Regions from separate parts of the Syntrophotalea acetylenica genome, predicted to be linked through region 3. Evidence: riboswitches for the same ligand, from Rfam matches in the RefSeq annotation. Region 3 holds a riboswitch; each other region holds the start of a gene.
What was found. A riboswitch is a leader RNA that binds a small molecule or an ion and turns the genes downstream of it on or off. The one in region 3 is predicted to bind molybdenum cofactor.
Positions count from the first base shown of each region.

Region 1: it holds a riboswitch for molybdenum cofactor, as region 3 does, so the genes downstream of both, A6070_RS13770 (aldehyde ferredoxin oxidoreductase C-terminal domain-containing protein) here and A6070_RS02695 (aldehyde ferredoxin oxidoreductase family protein) in region 3, are expected to answer to the same signal.
Region 2: it holds a riboswitch for molybdenum cofactor, as region 3 does, so the genes downstream of both, A6070_RS12355 (aldehyde ferredoxin oxidoreductase C-terminal domain-containing protein) here and A6070_RS02695 (aldehyde ferredoxin oxidoreductase family protein) in region 3, are expected to answer to the same signal.

Region 1 is NZ_CP015455.1:2,930,119-2,936,584, reverse strand. It holds gene A6070_RS13775 (MoaD/ThiS family protein) at 1-47, opposite strand, end outside; partial or broken gene A6070_RS13770 (aldehyde ferredoxin oxidoreductase C-terminal domain-containing protein) at 157-1,862, opposite strand; molybdenum cofactor riboswitch at 1,922-2,041, opposite strand; gene A6070_RS13765 (vWA domain-containing protein) at 2,266-3,291, opposite strand; gene A6070_RS13760 (hypothetical protein) at 3,301-4,101, opposite strand; gene A6070_RS13755 (vWA domain-containing protein) at 4,188-5,300, opposite strand; gene A6070_RS13750 (hypothetical protein) at 5,293-6,466, opposite strand, start outside.
Region 2 is NZ_CP015455.1:2,635,199-2,641,664, reverse strand. It holds gene A6070_RS12365 (putative bifunctional diguanylate cyclase/phosphodiesterase) at 1-1,259, opposite strand, end outside; gene A6070_RS15460 (PAS domain S-box protein) at 1,509-2,798, shown strand; molybdenum cofactor riboswitch at 3,035-3,156, shown strand; gene A6070_RS12355 (aldehyde ferredoxin oxidoreductase C-terminal domain-containing protein) at 3,193-4,920, shown strand; gene ttcA (tRNA 2-thiocytidine(32) synthetase TtcA) at 5,202-5,981, shown strand; gene A6070_RS12345 (PP2C family protein-serine/threonine phosphatase) at 6,118-6,466, shown strand, end outside.
Region 3 is NZ_CP015455.1:575,241-581,706, forward strand. It holds gene ilvY (HTH-type transcriptional activator IlvY) at 1-717, opposite strand, end outside; gene ilvC (ketol-acid reductoisomerase) at 854-2,326, shown strand; gene A6070_RS02680 (RNA recognition motif domain-containing protein) at 2,414-2,737, opposite strand; gene A6070_RS15770 (hypothetical protein) at 2,860-3,210, opposite strand; gene A6070_RS02690 (acyl-CoA thioesterase) at 3,371-3,841, opposite strand; molybdenum cofactor riboswitch at 4,073-4,191, shown strand; gene A6070_RS02695 (aldehyde ferredoxin oxidoreductase family protein) at 4,223-6,109, shown strand; gene A6070_RS02700 (ubiquitin family protein) at 6,177-6,380, shown strand; gene A6070_RS15285 (hypothetical protein) at 6,382-6,466, opposite strand, start outside.

The DNA.
Region 1 (6,466 bases), 840 kb from region 3:
AAGCGGTCGTTGCGAAAGCCGGCGAAGAGTTTGACGGTAATTTTCATGGTGCACCTTTTCATGGTCGAAATAAAGGGTTTGTCTTCAGAAAAAGGCGGTTAAAAAAAGTGGGCACCCCATCGAGGTGCCCACTGGCATTGCATAAAAAGGCGAATGTTAGAAGTTCCAGAGCTCGTCGATTTCAGCCGGGGTGAAATCCCAAACCGCGTTGTGGGGCGGGATCGGCTCGTATTCGAAAAACTCGGGCAGGCGGTCGTCTTCTTTGGTGAAACCGGCCTTGGTATTGAACTCCTTCTCCATTTTCAGGATCCTGGCGCCCATGCCGACGAAGTCGTCAACGCTCATTTCGACGCCGAAGCGGGCGGCGCACATATCGACCAGTGCGGGCAGAACTTCGGGGATGTCCAGAGCGGGGAAGGCCACGAAGATGCACATACCGGTGCTGTCAATGGAGGTGGTGGCGATCTGCAGGTTGCGGGACAACTCAACCTGGCCGTCCTTCTTCAGGGGATCGACAAAACCGCCGACCTTGAGGATGTTGGTGGCGATGGAGTAACCGGCGGTATGGTCGGCACCCATGGTCGTGGTTGCATAAGTGATACCGATACCCTTGACCGAGCGGGATCGTAAGCCGGGATACCCTGGCCCTTGACGACCGGAACGCGGGTCAGGCCATAGGCCTGGCCGACGGAGGCGGTGCCGTTGCCGAGGATGCGGCCCAGCGGGGTGCATTTGCCGATTTCCTCGTTCATGATGCGCAGGGCTTCCTTGCCATCGCCCCAGGGCAATACGCCGGCGTCCATGGCGACGGCGAGCAATACGGCGCCTTCGATGGAGTCGATGCCGATGTTGTCCATGGCGTTATCGATGCGGGCGCAGTCGTCGAGGCTCTGGATCAGGCAGTTGATGCCCAGACCCCAGACGGTCTCGTATTCGAAACCGGAGGTGATGTACGCGCCGGCTTCGTCAACATAAACCTGGGAGCACTGGATGATGCAACCGGCGTGGCAGCCATGCTTGTGGTGGCCACCGCGCTTGACGATGGTGTCGTACATGGTTTCACCGGACACCAGGTCATGGTGTTCACAGGTACCGTACCTGAAGTTCTTGGTCGGCAGGCCGCCGGCTTCGTTCAGGATGTTGATCAGAACGTTGGTGCCGTAGGTGGGCAGACCCTCGCCGCTTACGGGGTGATCGAGCATGCCTTTGGCGAAAACCTTGGCGGCGGCGCGGAATTTTTCGGGATTCGCAATTTCAACCTTGCCGGCGCCGGTGGCGTCAATGGTGATACACTTGATTTTCTTGGAGCCCATAACGGCGCCGAGACCGCCGCGGCCATGGGAGCGGATCTTCTGGTCGGGGTCCTTCACCGAGATGTTGGCGGCGGCCAGGCGGTTTTCGCCGGGGATGCCGATGGTCATGACGCCGATTTTGGTATCGTATTTGGCGTTCATGGCGTCAATGACGTCGAAGTTCTGCTTGCCGACCAGCTCGGAGGCGTCCTCGAAGGTCACGCCGTCCATGGTGACATGCAGGCGGTACCATTTGTCATCCTTGGGCTGGCCTTCGATGATCATGGCCTTGATGCCCATTTTGGCGAACTGCTGAGCGCTGGTGCCGCCGGAGTTCGATTCCTTGATGGTGCCGGTCAGCGGGCTCTTGGCGCCGGCAGACATGCGGCCGGAGTTGGCGGCCGGGGTGCCGGACAGCATGCCGGGAGCAAAAATCAGTTTGTTGTTGGGGCCGAGGGGATGGCACTGCGGGGGAACTTCCTTGGCCACGATGGTGGAAGTCAGCGCACGGCCACCCAGGGTGGCGTATTCGGCGGGGACTTCCTCGACCTTGCAGGTAAGGTCGTTCATGTTTACGCGCAAAATTTTGTTCATTGTCTTGCTTCCTCCCAATTTTGCTTTTCTTGGAATGGTTCCGGGTGAAATCTCCTTTCCAGAGAGGGAGGCGCCACTGTTTCCAGCGGAACCCTTCGGCCTGTCGCCATAAGGACCTTCCCAGTAGGCAGCGAGGCTCGGAGATCGGAATTTTGCGTCAGGTGCTGATGCTGTTGTCAAAGACTTTTTCCAATTTGTTGACTTATAACACAAAATAGAACGAAAGTTCAATAAGGTATGCTGTATACATTTCCAAAATGGTCATAAATTCTCTCCAGAATTTCAAAACACATTGAAAACATTATTGAAAAAAGTTTTTGGGAGGAATTGAAACGGCGTGGTTTTTTGGCTTGTTTCCAAGGGTTGACAGGGTTTTTGACTAGAGCAGCAAAAACAGGATGTAGCATAGCAGGCCCGTTGCCAGAAACAGAGGCGCAAGGTCGAAAGGCGCGGGGCGCGGGGGCAGATCGGCGGGGGTTGCCGCCGTGGTGCCGATATTGCGCAACAGTTGCGAAGCGACGTCATCGAGCGATTCGCCGGTCAGCTGGATATAGGAGCCTCCGGTGGTTTCGGCGATGGCCCGCAGGGTCCGGGCATCGAGTCGGGTTTTGAGGGGGATATCCTCGCTGTCCGTGAAAAAACCGTCGATATCGGCGGCGCCTTTGCGTCGTATGGGGATGAAGACATCCCGTTCGCGGCCGATGCCGATCGTAAACACGGGGGGCGGGGGCGCGTCACGCGAGGTGATGCTTTGCAGGATTTCTGCCTGGTTGTTTTCGGTATCTTCGCCATCTGTCAGCAGAATCACTGCACGGGCGGGGGTGCCGGTCTGGCTGGCAGCCATCAGTATGCCGCTGTCGAGTGCGGCTATCAGGTTGCTGCCCGATTCGGTCAGATCGCCGAGATCGGTATGCGTCGCCATATAGCGCAGAAATCCGTGATCGCGGGTCGGTGAGACGACTTCGATGCCGTTGCGCGCAAAAAAGAACAGACCGACCTTTTCTCCCTCCAGTCGGCTCAGCAGCGTCAGAACCAGTTGCCGGGCGGCATTCAGGCGGTTGGATACGGAGGTCACCGCCGGTTGGCCCGATAGCCGTCCGACAGCCATGTCTTCGGCGAGCATCGATTTGCTGACATCGATGCCGATCGCCAGCACCAGATTGTCGCTGATGTTTCCCTGCCGCAGGACGGTGATGGCGGGGCCGGCCAGTGCGGCTACCATTCCAGCCAGCCCGAGCAGAGGCAGCAGGCAGCGACCATAAAGCCTCCAGGCTCCCCTGCCGTTACGATCGAATCGAAACCGATGCCGCAACCGCTCCAGAAACCGCTCCGTGGACCAGATGCGCCACGCAACGGGGACAAGCAGCAGTAACAGCCAGAAACAGTGCGGATGACTAAAGCGCATGGCGTTGGCCTATTTCTCCACCCTGGTGTCCAGGGGCACGCCGGGCGCGAAGCCGGCCACATCCGGGATGAACGCCTCGAGTTGTTCCTGCACCTCGGACATGTTTTCCTGGGGGATTTCACTCAGGCCGATGCGCCTGTATTCACCGAGCCCGACGATAAGTTCCAGGTTCCAGCGTGGTATTGCCCTTTGCAGTGACGTGCTGCGAAGACCGTCGACGAGATCGATGGCGGTTTTGTAATCGTCAACGGCGTCGGACAGAAATTTTGCCGCCTTGCGCCCATCCTGTTCGAAGGCCAGTACGCTGTAGGCCAGCATGACCGAAACGTTCCCCTTGAGATTGTGCAACTTCCATTGCATGGGGGCAAAAAGGGCTTCGGGGTTTTCCAGAGCTGCTGTGCAGCTGTCGCGTAAAGCGAGCAGCTGTTCGTGAAAAGTTTTCAGATCCTGCTGCTGGGAGACGGCCAGATAACGATTGTTGAGGGCGGCGGTGATCTGTTTGAAGTCGTCGACACGGGCTCGCCATGTGCGCGCCAGCAGGGCATACTCGGCTTGCGGCAGGGACAGTCCGGATTTTTCGGCATCGGCAGTGATTTTTTCAAGTTCGGCCGCGGCGGCGGCGTGTTCTTTGATGCCGGACACGCTTGCCAGGCGCGTGTTGAGCCTTTCCAGAGCCGTGTGATGCTGGACCTTGCGCCACAGGCCGACGCCGCCAATGGTCACCAGCAGCAAACCGGTGAGGCCGATGGTGGCCAGGATGAAGGGGATCGCGGGTTGATAACGCCGAAGAATATTCGAAAAAAGAGCCATGATGCATTCCTCGCAGTGGTCGGCGGAAAATTTTCCCTGGGAGACGCGCCGGCAACGGTCGGCGTGTCATGGGTCCAAAGTGCCATTTACAGTTTGCGCAACCCCGGTACGCTGCGCAGCAGCAGATGCAGGATGGCAAGTCCAAGCCCCAGAAGGGTCAGTGGCTGCCGCAGCCAGCGGGGTTGCAGGGTAATTCGCGTCAGGTTGCGGTTGGTCTCCAGAATATCGATTTCCCGGTAGACCTCCTCGATCTGTGTCTGGTCCAGTCCCCTGGAGGTGACGAAAATGCGCCCGACGGTGGCTTCGCCCGCCGCCGGTTGCATGGCTTCCTCCACCGCCTGATCGACTTCGCCGCCAACGGAAATAATGTAAAACCGCACGCCGACCGCTTTCATCAACGTGATGAGGTTGACCAGGTTCGGCAGGCCGCCGTGGCGCACATGGGCACGCTGGGTCGGCTCGATGCGCCCGTCGGTGAAAAGGATGACGGCCATGCCCCTGCCGAGCGCGGCGTCGCGGATTTTCCGCGGGATATCGAGCAAGGATCCCGGTTTTCCGAGCAGGAATTCCCGCATGCCGGCAATCTGCTCGACGGTCAAGCGGTTTTCCTCGGGCAGCATGGAAAAAAACGCGGACAAAGACAGCCATACCGCTTCCGAGGCGTTGGTGCCGCCCCCCGCACCGAGTTCACGGTAAATCCGCGAATGGTTTCTGCTGCGCACCAGATCGAGTTTGGCCTTGAGCAGTTGCTTGTCGAAGGTCAGCGGCGCCAGCAGTTTGGCATAGCTGGAAAAGGCGATCAAACCGATGTAGTCGTCGTCGCGGCGCATATCGACAAACGAAGCGATGCCATCCAGGGCAAGGTCTCCCAGGGTCTGGTCGGAGTAGCGGCTGACCGGACGTTTCATGGAGCCGGACAGGTCAAGGGCCAGGAATATCCATTTCGATTCGATGAATTCTTCCATCGTTTCGCGAGAGTAGCCGGGATTGGCCAGGCTTGCGACCAGGCATGTATACACCAGGGCGAACAGGATGCCGTTGTAGTTGCGTTTCCAGAATCCGGGCCGCAGTTGCGCCATTTCCGGGGGCACCGCGGGAAATGGCAGCTTGCGTCGCGTGCGCCGGCGCAGCCACAGGAATCCGGGCGCCAGAAAAAGCAGCAGCAGCGCCAGAGGGTACTGGAGTTGCAAATCAGCCATGGTGTTCTGGCTCCGGCTCGTCCGATGGCTGAGCAGGGCTGGCCAATCCCTGCAGGGTCTCGATAAGCCATCCCGCCCGTGCCGTCAGATCTTCCGGGATACCAGCGGTTTCCTGAGCCAAGCTATGGTCGATACAGGCAAGCACCTCGGAGGCGGCTTGCCGGGCAGATGCTGGAAGGGTGGCTTCGATGCGGCGCAGGAATGACACGTGACTGCCCCCCTGGCGGTCCATGGCGATTCCGGAAAATTCAGCCAGGTATGCCTTGAGGGCCACGCCGAGCCCGGCCAGCGCATCCCGGCTTCCATGTTGACGAACGGCGGCAATCGCGTTGTCCACATCGGTTTGCAGCTGATTTAAAACATGGTTTTCGGGCTGTATGTCCGCTTCTTTCATATTTTTACGCCACCACCATGTTGCAACGGCGGCCAGCCCGGACAAAAGAAGGCCAACGGCCAGCAGCGTTATCTGGAGAGTGAGGGAGCTTGTTGCCCGGCGGGGTCCGGGCACTGTCAGGGGGCCCGCGGCAGCGACCTGCAGATCGAACCCTTCGGTGCTTTCCGGGATCATGGCGGCGATGCGCACCGGTTCTTCGACGGTTTTGATCAGCTGCACCTGGCTTTGAGGCGCGCGGCTGTCGATGTAATAGACGGGGATGCCGGGGATGCTGTATTCGCCGGTGGCGTAGATTCTGAGTTTTCCGGTGATGCGGATGGGGCTGTGATTCAGGTCTATGGCGCTTAACGGCGCGTCATAGCTGATGTCGTACAGATTGTGGAAGATCCCCGATGGCTTGAGATTGAGGTTGGCGATGGTGCTCGATTCGATTTTAATGCGTTCGGTGAAGCGGATTTCCAGGACGAACGGAATCGGGGTGCCTGGAGTGGCGCCGTTCATGCCGAGGGAAAAACGGACGCCTACCGGCGGAACCAACGGCATCAGCAGCGGCCGGGCCTGCTCCACCAGAATGTCTTCGGCAAGCAGGTTGGCGCTTTCCCAGACGCTTTGCCGACAGGGATCGATGGTGACCTGCTGCCGGCTGGAAACCGGGCCGTCACCGTCGGCCGTTGCGGCGACAGCTTGTAGCAGTGCCTGTCGACGGCGCGCGTCGCTGGCGGTTTTCCAGATGATTTCGATCTGTTCCAGAGGGGCGAAGAGGCGGTCGCCG
Region 2 (6,466 bases), 1.1 Mb from region 3:
TCGAGTTGCGCAAGCAGGGCAAGGTTCATTTCCGGGGAAAAGAACCGGTAACTGTCGCCGGCTTCTTTTTTTGCCACATACATGGCCGTATCGGCATGGCGCAGCAACTGCTCCGGGTTTTGGCCGTCTTCGGGGAAAAGGGCCAGTCCGATGCTGGCGTTGAGGCGAATCCGGTGTCCTTCGACGCAATATTCCGGTGCCAGGCTGGCGAATATTTTTCGCAGTATTCCCGGCATGTTTTCCGCTTCACGGAAGCCGGACAACACTACAATGAACTCGTCACCGCCGAATCGCGCAACCGTGTCATTGCCGCGCAGGCAGTCCTGCAGACGCTTTGCCGCCAGTTTGAGGACCTGATCGCCGACGGCGTGGCCCAGATTGTCATTGACCTGCTTGAAGTGGTCCAGGTCCAGAAACAGCACCGCCAGCGGATGCTTGAAACGCCTGGCTTCCGCCAGCGATTGCTGCAGACGTTCTTTCAGCAGTGCCCGGCTGGGCAGGCCCGTCAGGGGATCGTAGTAGGCAAGCTGTGGAATTTTTCCGGGATTGACGGAAATTTGCGCGGTCTCGGTGAAAAGAACGGCCGTATAGCTCCGCTGCCCCGTGGAAAACGGCGCGACGCAGAAGTCAAAGGATCTGACCGTCCCGTCCTTGCGCCGGCAGACCAGCGTGTGGCTGCCTTCCGTAAAAGCGGTCGTTTTCCGGTTTGGCTCCGTGGCGACTTGCAGAGGTGCAATCGCCGTTGGCTGTTCGGGGGCGAGGATGGCCGGCAACTGGTGCCGATACACCTCGGATCGGTTGTATCCGGAAAGCCGGGCAGCATGCCGACTCCAGTGCCGTACCTGGCCCTGTTCGTCGAGCAGGGCCACCGCGGTGCGGGTGTTCGCCGCCATTCGAACCAGTGTCCGCAGGTTTTGCCGGCACAGTTGTTTGTTGCGATAGCGGGCGGTGATATCGCGGAAACTTGCCTGGATGGCGGATTGCAGAACCGGCATGCCGGCTGAAAAGCGGCCATGGAGATAGCGGACCTGCCCACTCCGGTCCCGACAGGCGAACAGCGCCGAGGTGCCGGGCAGGCGGCGAAGTTTTTCAAGAACGCGCTGCCAACGATTTTCCTGCTCGGGCAGCAGGATATCGTGCAGGAAGGCAGGCGGAGGGTGGTCGAATTTATGTTTGAGAAAGAGCTTCCACGCCTGGTTGCCGCCAAGGATGAAGCCATCGCGGCGCAGAATGCATAACAGTTTGTCCGGATCTTTCATGGCAGTCATCCCGGCATCGGGGCATGTGGGGCGGCGAGAGTTTGAAATAACAAATACCTGAAAATTATCAGAAGTGTGATGTAAATAATAAGAAACAGCTAAGGGCAAATTATTTATGTTTGTCTGGCTCTTGTCAATAAAAAAGTCGGGCCTGGAACTGCCGCAGCCAACGGCCCGGGGCCTTGCGGTCCGGAACGATTCCCGATATGCTGCCGGGGGCTGCAAGGGAAGCAAGAAAGGGCAGAGAAGATGGTACAGAATGCGAAGAATGAGGCCGGAGCAAGGGGCAGGCACGACCAGACCGGTGGGGAGAACCTTCTGCAGGATTTTGAATTTCATCAATTGCAGTGCATCTTCTCCGCCACCACCAACCTGGTCATGGTCGCCGACCATCAGGGAATGGTTTTTCAGCTCAACCCCGCCGCCGAGCATTTTTTTGTCGAATATGCATGGTGTGGCGTGCCTTTCTGGGAGTTGCTCGAATTGCCCGCAGCTGATCTGGAGGCAGCCTTGCGCGCCTATGCGCCGGATACTCACCATGAGATTTTTCTTTCGCGGTCCGGGCAGTGGTTCAATCTGCGGCTGGTTGCCTATGCGCCCCATGCCGACGGGCCAAGGGGATTTATCCTTATCCTCAACGATATCACCTGGCTGGTCGACAACCGTCAGCATCTCGAGAAGCTGGTCGCGGAGCGGACCCAGGCTCTGGCCAATTCCGAGAAAATGCTACGCCTTATCTTTCAGTCCGTCGGCAACGGCATTGTGCTGCTTGGCGACGCTTACCGGATTGTCAAAGCCAACCAGCGCGCCGGCCAGATTTATGGTTGCGACCCGCAACAACTGCTTGGCCGGGATCTTAGGGATCTGATCGATAATCACGGCCGCTGGACGCTGATGTCCTGTGTCGCGGCGCTGTCTGGCGAATCGAGCATGAGCGCCGAAATGCAGGTGCGGCGCTGTGACGGCGGCATGCTTCCGGCCAGTTTTATGGTAACCCGCGTCGAGATCGACGGGCACTTGTTCTGGCCGGTGATCGTGCGGGACATTTCCCGCCAGAAAGCCCTCGAAAGACGTCTGCGGCTGGAAAAACAGCAGGTGGAAGAGATGAACGTTACCTTGCGCAACGTCATGAAGAGCGTCGACGGGCAGCGCAAGGAATTCGAGCAGAACCTGGCGCGACGCATCCGTTCCCATCTGCTGCCGGCGCTGGAACGCATTGCCAGTGAACCGTCGGAGGCCATCCGCTCCAGTTATATCGACCTGGTGCGGGAGCAGCTCATCGGCCTGACCAGCGGTACCGCGGCGGAACTCGATGCGGGGCTGATGAAACTGAGCAGAACCGAAATGCGCATCTGCCAGTTCATTCAGGCCGGATGCTCCACCAATGATATTTGCGAAGCCATGAATCTGGCCTTTGAAACGGTACAGACCCATCGGAAAAACATCCGCCGCAAGCTGGGGCTGCGCGGCAAAAATGTCAACCTGCACTCCTATCTTATCGGACGTCGTGTCTCTGCCGGCCAAGAAGATGCCGGCTGAGCAACATTGTTCGCCTGCCTGGCAAATCTTCCCATGGGCTGCATGTGACCCGCCAATGTATACACCATCGAACAGGTTATCCGGCGTATTTATGTTTGATCGGGTATGCTTTCATACCCTTAAAATCCCCGATTGATCACCTGTCGGGCCGATGCTCCTTGTGCTATAAAACCCCCGAACGATATATCTGGTCCCGATGTGTTTAACTGCCGTTGCGGATGCCGGAGATCGTTTCAATGTGCGCCAGTCTCCGAGCCAGTCTTGCCTAAGGGGAAGGCCCCCAGGGCAGGCGGCCAAAGGGTTCCGCTGGAAACGGCGGTGCCTCCCGCGCTTGGAAAGGAGATATGCCCGGAATTCCGTTCCATTTATTTATCGCATGGGGAGGAAAGATTTTATGCACATCGTTCGCGTCAACATGTCCGATCTGACGGTCAAGACGGAGGAAGTCCCGGCCGAATGGAAAACCCTCGGCGGTCGTGCCCTGACCACCACTATCGTGGCATCCGAGGTTGTCCCGACCTGCCATCCTCTGGGACCCAACAACAAGCTGGTGTTTGCGCCCGGCATGTTGTCCGGCACGCCGGCCGCCAACTCCGGCCGTATGTCCTGTGGCGGCAAAAGCCCGCTGACCTACGGCATCAAGGAATCCAACTCCGGCGGAACCACCGCCCAGCAGTTCGCCAAGCTCGGCATCCATGCCATGATTATCGAAGGCCGTCCGGCCGAGGATAAATGGTATCGGCTGCACGTGGACAAGGACGGCGTAACCATCCACGAAGAGACCGAGGTGGTCGGCATGCAGAACTTCGCCGTTATCGCTGAAATGGAAAAACGTTTTGGCGACAAGGTCGGCGTCATGTCCATCGGCATCCCCGGCGAAAAGCGCATGGCGGCGGCCAACATTTCGGTGAAGGACCCCGACCACAAAATCCGGTCTCATGGCCGGGGCGGCATGGGCGCGGTCATGGGCTCCAAAAAAATCAAGTGCATCACCGTCGACGGTACCGGCGCCGGCAAGGTCGAAATTGCCGATCCCGAGAAATTCAAAAAAGCCGCCAAGGTGTTTGCCAAGGCGTTGCTGGATCATCCCGTTTCCGGTCAGGGGCTGCCGACTTACGGCACCAACATCCTGGTCAATATCCTTCATGAAGCAGGTGGTCTGCCGACCAAGAACTTCCGTTACGGCCAGTGCGATCATCACGACAAGATTTCCGGCGAGACCATGCATGACACCATCGTCGAGCGCAAGGGACACCCCAAGCACGGTTGCCATGCCGGATGTATGATCCAGTGCTCGCAGGTCTACAACGACAAGGACGGCAACTATCTTACCTCCGGTTTTGAGTACGAGACTATCTGGGGACTTGGCGCCGACTGCCTCATCCAGGATCTGGACGATATCGCTACCTGTGACAATATCATGGATGACATCGGCATCGACTCCATCGAGGGCGTGGTCACCATGGGTGTGGTCATGGAGGCCGGCATCATCCCCTGGGGGGACGGTAAAGGGGCCATCCGCCTGCTGCGCGAAGAGGTCGGCAAGGGCACGCCGCTCGGTCACATTATCGGCAACGGTACCGGTTCGGTCGGACAAGCCTACGGACTGACCCGGGTTCCGGTGGTCAAAAATCAGGGGATCCCGGCCTACGACCCCCGTTCGGTCAAGGGCATCGGCATCACCTATGCGACCTCGACCATGGGTGCTGACCATACCTCGGGCTATTGCATCGCCACCAATATTCTCAAATGTGGTGGTTTCGTCGATCCTCTGAGCAAGGAAGGCCAGGTTGAGCTGTCACGCAATCTGCAGATCGGCACTGCCGTCATCGACAGCACCGGCATGTGCGTTTTCGTGGCTTTCCCGATGCTCGACATTCCCGAGTGCGCCGAAGCGCTGAATGATATGGTGGCCGCCCGTTTCGGCATTGAGCTGGATAATGACGGCGTTGTCGCGCTGGGCAAGAAAATTCTCAAGATGGAGCATGAATTCAATCTGGCCGCCGGCATGAGCAACGCTGATGACCGCCTGCCCGAGTTCTTTTCTCTTGAGACAGTGCCTCCGCACAATGCCATCTGGGATTTCACCGACGCAGAAATCGATGAATTCTGGAATTTCTGAACAAGCGGAAGCCTGATGCTTTCGCCAGGTCGAGGCAGGGGGGCCCTTCCGGGTGGGCCCCTTTGCCCCGGCTGTCTTGTGTTTCCTGTCGTACCACCGAAACCTGTTCTGGCCGTCCGGACCCCTGGTCCGGGCGGCATTTTTTTTAACATCCGCCATCTTTCATAAGCTTCGATTGTTGGCCCCGCATGCCGGAATCCCCTGCGCGGCCTGGCAGTGACTTGCATTGCCGGGCGAAATGCCGTAAAACAGCCTATTCAAACCCTACGAAGGAGCCTGTTTTGCCGATTGTCGAAGATAAGCTGTTTCGCAAGATAAAAAAACTGGCCGGCAGGGCCATCGGGGATTTCAACCTCATTGAAGAGGGGGACCGAATCGCGGTGGCCGTATCCGGCGGCAAGGATTCCTGGACCCTGCTGCATATTCTCGACAGCTTGAGGCGCCGGGCGCCGGTGCGTTACGAACTGGTTGCCGTCAATGTCGATCCCGGGTTTTCCGGTTATCGTACGGATATCATGGAAGCGCATCTGAAGGAGCACGGCTTCGCCTACCACATGGAGCGTACCGATTGCGCTGCCATTATCCGGGAGAAATTGCGTCCCGGGTCGTCTGTTTGCGCGTTTTGTGCCCGGTTGCGGCGGGGTGCTTTGTATTCGGTAGCCGATCGGCTGGGGTGCAACAAGTTGGCGTTGGGGCATCATCTGGACGATTTCATCGAGACGCTGCTGCTCAATCAGTTTTTTGTCGGCACCCTGGCCGCCATGAGTGCCAGACTGCTGGCGGACAACGGCCGACATACGGTGATCCGCCCGCTGGTCTATGTGGAGGAAAGCGATGTTGCCGCTTTTGCGCGGAACAACGACCTGCCCAGCATTCCCTGCGGTTGTCCTGAAGAGGTTCGCACCGACCTTAACCGCCGCCGTATGAAACAGCTGATTGGCCAGCTGGCGCAGGAAATCCCGCATCTGCGCAGCAGTCTTGTCGGCGCGCTGGGCAACGTGCAGCCCAGACATCTGCTGGATGCCAACCTCAAGGATTTCGGTAGTGACAAGCCGGGCTGATCACCGCCCTGGATTGCGGTAGAATAAACACAGGGCGGCCTGGCAGTCGTTGCGGTTTTTGACCGCGGGAGCCGGCCGTTTCTCTTTCGGCGTTGCGCGCCCGATTCAACTCGGGGCGGATCAATCAAGGGCGGAGATGATGACCACGCAGTTCCATAGCAAGGCAGATCTCGATCTGGCCAGTGAGGTTCAGCAACTGTTGTTCCCCAAAGGGTCGCCGCACTGCAATTGGTGCTGTATCGGTATCGAGAACCGCATGGCCCGTGGACTTGGCGGCGACTATTTCGATTTTATACCGCTCGCCGACGGCTGCGAGGTTATCTTTCTCGGAGATGTCACCGGTCATGGTTTGCAGGCATCGGTGATCATGTCGCTTTTGTACGGGTTCATACATCGCGGCACCGCCGACAACTGCGATCCTGTGGACATGGCCTCCCGGGTCAACGATTTTCTGTTTTCCTTTGCCCGGCGTTCCCACCGGCTCG
Region 3 (6,466 bases):
GATGCCGATGCCGCAGCCAAGACGCACCATGGCGATGAGGGCCTCGTTGCCGGACACTTCCGACGTGATGTTGGGCAGGATGCGCCGCGTCCTGAGCCATTGGTCGAGGCGCCGTCGCGACAAGCCTTTCTGGGGCACCACCAGTGGCGTGCGGCGCAGGTCGAGTTGACCGTCGCGCAGCGGCAGCGGCAGTCCTTCCTTCTGCCTGGGGGCGATAAACAGCAGTGGCGTGCTGATGATGGGCAGAAATTCGAGATGTGCCTGCTGACGATCGGGCAGGGCGGCGACGGCCAGGTCGATCTCGCCGTTTTGCACTTGCGCCACGGCCCGCTCGGCGGCGCCGGTGCTCAGTTCCAGCTGCACATCGCGGTGAGCGCTGCGGAACGCTTCGAGCAGCCGCGGCAGCAGGCTGTAGACGGCGGTGACGGAAGCGTAGATAGAGAGGGTGCCGCTGATGGCTTCCGTGCCCTTGACGGCGCCGCGAAAGGACTTCCATTCCTGTACCGACCGGCGCGCGTAATCACGGAAGCGCTCACCTGCCGGTGTGAGGGCGACACGGCGGTTGTCACGCACGAACAGGGGCTGTTCGATTTCATCTTCAAGTCGCTGGATGGTGCGTGTCAGGGCGGAGGGACTGAGGTTGCAGGCCTGGCTGGCGCGCCCAAAATGAAGCAGGTCGGCCACCGTCAGAAAAATTTCCAGTTCACGGATGTCCATTCTCTCTCCAGATTGCGTGATATGCAATACTGTATTCATAACAAATCAATTTACGCAATAGGCAAAATCAGGTATTTTTCCGTAGACTCTGGCGATTTTGACCTGCATGCAAACCACCGGATAAAGGAGAACAACGATGGGACAGAATTATTTCAACTCGCTGCCGCTGCGTCGTCAGCTGCAGGAACTCGGCACCTGCCGTTTCATGGAAGCCTCTGAATTCACTAACGGTTGCGAATACGTCAAAGGCAAAAAGATCGTCATCGTCGGTTGCGGTGCCCAGGGCCTCAACCAGGGCCTCAACATGCGCGACAGCGGTCTGGATGTCTCCTATGCCCTGCGCAAAGGCGCCATCGAGCAGAAGCGTCAGTCCTATCTGAACGCCAGCGAAAACGGTTTTGCCGTCGGCACCTACGAAGAAATGCTTCCCACCGCCGACATCGTCATGAATCTGACCCCCGACAAGCAGCACACCAGCGTGGTCAACACCGTCGTGCCGATGATGAAGCAGGGCGCGGTGTTCAGTTATGCTCACGGTTTCAATATAGTTGAGGAAGGGACCCGGATTCGCAAGGACCTGACCGTTATCATGGTCGCTCCCAAATGCCCCGGCACTGAAGTGCGCGAAGAGTACAAACGCGGTTTTGGCGTGCCGACCCTGATCGCGGTGCACGGCGAGAATGATCCCAACGGCGACGGCCTGGAGATCGCCAAGGCCCTGTGCTCCGCCCAGGGTGGCGATCGCGCCGGAGTACTGGAATCCTCTTTTGTTGCCGAGGTCAAATCCGACCTGATGGGTGAGCAGACCATCCTTTGCGGCATGCTGCAGGCCGGCAGCCTGCTGTGCTTCGACAAAATGGTCGCCGAAGGTATCGATGCACCCTACGCCGCCAAACTTATTCAGTATGGCTGGGAAACCGTCACCGAGGCACTCAAGCATGGCGGCATCACCACCATGATGGACCGGCTCTCCAATCCGGCCAAGCTGGTAGCCTTTGAGCTGGCCGCCGAACTCAAGGACATCATGCGTTCCTTGTTCGAGAAGCATATGGACGACATCCTGTCCGGTGAGTTTTCCCGCACCATGATGGAGGACTGGGCCAACGACGACGTCAAGCTGCTGACCTGGCGCGAGGAGACCGGCAAGACCGCCTTCGAGCAGACCGAAGGTGCCGGTGAAATCTCCGAGCAGGAATATTTCGACAAGGGGATCCTGATGGTGGCCATGGTCAAGGCCGGCGTCGAGCTGGCCTTTGAAACCATGGTCTCTTCCGGCATCGAGCCCGAGTCGGCTTACTACGAGTCGCTGCACGAAACGCCGCTTATCGCCAACACCATTGCCCGCAAGAAACTTTACGAGATGAACCGCGTCATTTCCGACACTGCCGAATATGGCTGCTACCTTTTCAGCCATGCCTGTGTGCCCCTGCTGCAGGATTTCATGGCCAAGGTTGGCACCGATGTTATCGGCAAGGGGCTGTCCGTTAAGGACAACAGCGTCGATAACCGCACCCTGGTGGACGTCAATGCCGAGATCCGTGCTCATCTCATCGAGGAAGTGGGCGAGGAACTGCGTGCCGCCATGCAGGGCATGAAAGCCATCGTTTAAACGGATATTCTCCTGGAATGTCGTAAAAAGGGCGGGCCGCGCATCTGCGCAGCCCGCCCTTTTTTGCAACTGGTGTCTGACAAAAATTTATTTGCGGGGCTTCCCCCGTGGTTTGAACGGAACCTTTTTTTGGGGGGCGGCTGTATCTTTTTCTGGCGCGGAATTTTGTGCCCTGGCAATACTCACCGAGATCTGGCGGTTGCCGATGCGGGCTTCGTCAAGGCATAAAACAGCCTCTTTGGCTTCGGTTTCACTGGCCATTTTGATATAGGCATAGACGCGGTCCTGGCCGCTTCGGGTATCCGTTCCCATATGGATATAGGAAACCTTGCCTGCCACCGAAAACAGTTTACGCAATTCTTCCTCGGTCATTTCGGCGGGTAGGTTTTTGACATACAGATCTTTGCTCATGATGTGCTTTCCTGAGTAAAAGTCCTAGATTGCGTGGGTGTTTGTCCCATTGACTACCGGTTTTCATGCCCCTCGCGATTGTTTGAACGCCCGGTGTTGGTTACGGCATGCCGTCCGTCGGTTCATGGCGCGGTGGATGAGGCGATGGCAGCGCGGCAGGCACGGCATCGGAAGATATTGTCCCGATAGCAGGGCATTAGCAGATTCGATTCGATGCGCCCGTTGCCCATGCAGGTTTCCGGCCCGGCAAGCCCCTGGCATGCTACATCAAACAGCAGCGGACGGATGAATTTATCGAAAGTTACCTGTTGTTTGGCTGTTAACAGGTCGATATCGCCATCGTTGTCCAGGAGAAAAGTACCTACTCCGAGGACGGTTCGGGGTAGATAGGTCGTGTCGGCCACGACGGCTTTTATGTAATCTGTGTCGATGTAAATCAGGTAATGGAGAAGGTCGAGATCGATGTCTTCCATGGTGGTGCGCTCCGGATGGTAAATTTCGATTAGGGCAGTGCTCCCGCGGCATCATGAGCCTAAACGCGCCCAAATGCCAGTTTTTTTTGATCTGCGTGGCCTGTCCCTTGCCGCGGAAGCCGATCTCCGGCGGTGCCGCGGGGCATATGCCGGTGCGTTTTTATCGCTTGTCCCGTTTTCGGTGTGCGTAGCGGGCCAGGGCCTCGGCCAGGCGGCGCTCATCTTCCTGCGTCTCTACGATCAGGTCAGGCACCTTGGTTGGACAACCATTACTGTCCAGCGCCACAAAGGTCAGGTAGGCTGACGCCGTATGCCTTACTTCGCCGGTCATGACATTTTCGGCTTCAACCCGGACGCCGACTTCCATGGATGTGTTCCCGACCCGGTTCATGCTGGCTTTGAGAACGATCAGATTGCCAACGAACACCGGGCAGTGAAAATCGAGCCTGTCAATGGATGCCGTGACGATGTTGCGGCGGGTGTGGCGCATGGCAACCACCCCGGCGGCATTGTCGATCAGCTTCATGATCGAGCCGCCATGGACGTTGCCGGCCGGGTTCGCATCGCCCGGCATGGCGACCTGGGCCAGCACGACGCGTGACTGGGAAACTTTTTTTGGTTGATGAGGCATTGTCGACCCCCTGCGTGAATAAGGATGCACGAAAGCAGTATACCTCAACCATGAAAAATCCGTGAGGCCGGAACAGGCTGAAATCCATGAGTTCCAGAATAAAAATGCGTTGTGGTTAAAAAAAATAGCCAAATAATATAAAAATTATCTTGAAATGTTTTCCGGAATGTATAAGGATCTGATTCAGGACTCCCCCGGTCACTAAACGTTCCCCCTCCCCTGAAGCTTCATACCGTTATCGGTCTCCGAGCCCGTCACCCTAAAAGGGTGTACCTCAAGGATGGCGGGCCGGCAGGGTTTCGCTGGAAACGGCGGGGCCTCCCTTGTGGAAAGGAGATGCGTCGAAATTGCGCAAACTCATCGGAGTAAGGGAGAGAAATCATGTTAGGTGGGTACTGGCAGAAAATCGCGGTAATCGATTTGACCACGGAAACAGTGGAATATCTCAGGCCCAGTGAAGAAGACCTGAAAAAATTTATTGGCGGCAGCGGACTTGGCGCCAAGCTTCTGTACGAAAACACCAGGGCGGGTATCGATCCGCTGGGACCGGAAAATGTACTGATCTGCATGACCGGGCCGTACAACGGGACCAAGGTGGCTCAGGCGGGACGCTGGGAGCTGATTACCAAGGGACCCCTGACCGGCATTTACCTCGAATCCGACTGCGGGGGGAAATGGGGCGGCGCCCTTAAAGCCTGCGGCCTTGACGGTCTTATGGTCAAGGGCAAGGCCAAACAGCCAGTGTATATCACCATCGTCGACGACGATATCCAGATCAAAAAAGCCGACCAGCTGTGGGGTAAAGGCACCTTTGAAACCGACAGGCTTCTCAAGGAAGAGCTGGGCAAAGGTTCCCAGGCCATTTCCATCGGACAGGCCGGAGAAAAATTGGTCAAGATAGCCTCCATCATGACCGATGGTCGCGAGGGCCGCACCGCGGGGCGCGGCGGCGGCGGCGCCGTCATGGGTTCCAAAAATCTCAAGGCGATCGCTTGCAAGGGCAGCAAGAATGTCCCCATTGCCAGGCCCGAGCCTTATGAAGAAATGATTCAGAAATTCCGCGAAAACTTCAAGGATGTCTACGATGGACCGCTTGGCACCTACGGTACATCCTGCGCCGTGGAAATTTTCAACGATGTCGGTGACCTGCCGATCAAGAACTGGCTGTGGGGCCATTGGGACAAGGCTGAAAAGGTTTCCGGCCAGCACCTGGCCAAGACCATTCTCAAAAAGCGTTACCATTGCGGCAACTGCTTGATTGGTTGCGGCCGTACCGTGGAAATCCCTTCTGGTGCGTTCAAGATGGAGAAGGGGGGCGGTCCCGAATACGAAACCCTTGGCATGCTCGGTTCCAACTGTCTGATTGATGATGTGGAAGCCATCTCCAAGGGTGCGGAATTCTGCAACGATTATGGCATCGATACCATCTCCGCCTCCGCTCTCATCAGTTTCCTTATGGAAGCCTGGGAGCATGGCATGATCGACGAGAGCGACACGGATGGCCTGGAGATGACCTGGGGCAACGGCTTGGCCATGGTCGAGATGATCAGGAAGATCGCCCTGCGCGAAGGCATCGGGGATCCCTGCTCCCAGGGCATCCTGGAAGCCATCAAGCGGGTTGGCCCCGCCAGTGCGGAATTCGCCGTTCACGTCAAGGGCATGGACTTCCCCGCGCATGACCCCCGCGGCCGCGGCGGTCTCGGCGTTGCCTATGCCACCTCCAACCGGGGTGCCTGCCACATGCAGGCCTATAACCAGGACTTCGAGGGAGAAGGCTGCCTGAATATCGCGGACCTCGGCTACGACGCCCCGATGCCCCCCTATACCAATGAAGGAAAGGGCAAGTTCGTTGCCGACATGCAGAATTTCATGAGCATGATGGATTCGCTGAAACTCTGCAAATTCTCCGTGTTCGGCGGTATGACTGTCGGGCCCATGACGCAGTTTCTCAACCATATCGTCGGCTGGGACCTCACCAACGAGCAATGGATCGAGTGCGGCGAGCGGATTTTCAATATGAAACGTCTGTTCAACACCCGCGAGGGGGTCAGCCGCAAGGACGACACCCTGCCGCCGCGTATCCTTGCCAGCCCCCGCCAGGGCGGCTCCGGCGATTACGTGCCCGACCTGGGCTACCAGCTGCGGGATTACTACCGCGCCCGCAACTGGGACGAGTGGGGTATCCCCACTCCGGAAACCCTCAAGCGGCTCGGCCTTGACCAGTATGATTACCGCAAGGGCAAGCGCACCACCGAAAATCAGCGCTGAATCCTGGCGGGCCCCAGGGCGACAGGGCCCCTGGTAAAGATGTCGAGAACCGGAAAGGAAGAACATCATGTCGATGTTTGTTATCAGCACCGACGCCATCCCTGAAGGGGAAACCATGTCGCTGGTCGCGTTGCTGCGAGCCCATGATCTGAGTCCCGCGACCGTCATGGTAAGGGTGGATGGGAAGGTGATTCAAAAGCAGCAGCTCGAAACCCTGCAGGTCGCCAGGGGGACAGCCGTCAAAGCATATCTTTTTGTTGGCGGCGGCTGATTCAGCGCCAGCGCCGCCATTTTGGCATTGGCGGTGAGAGTTTCTTGGTTTTGAAGCAAGGGGAGGGGATTTGCGAGATTTCATGC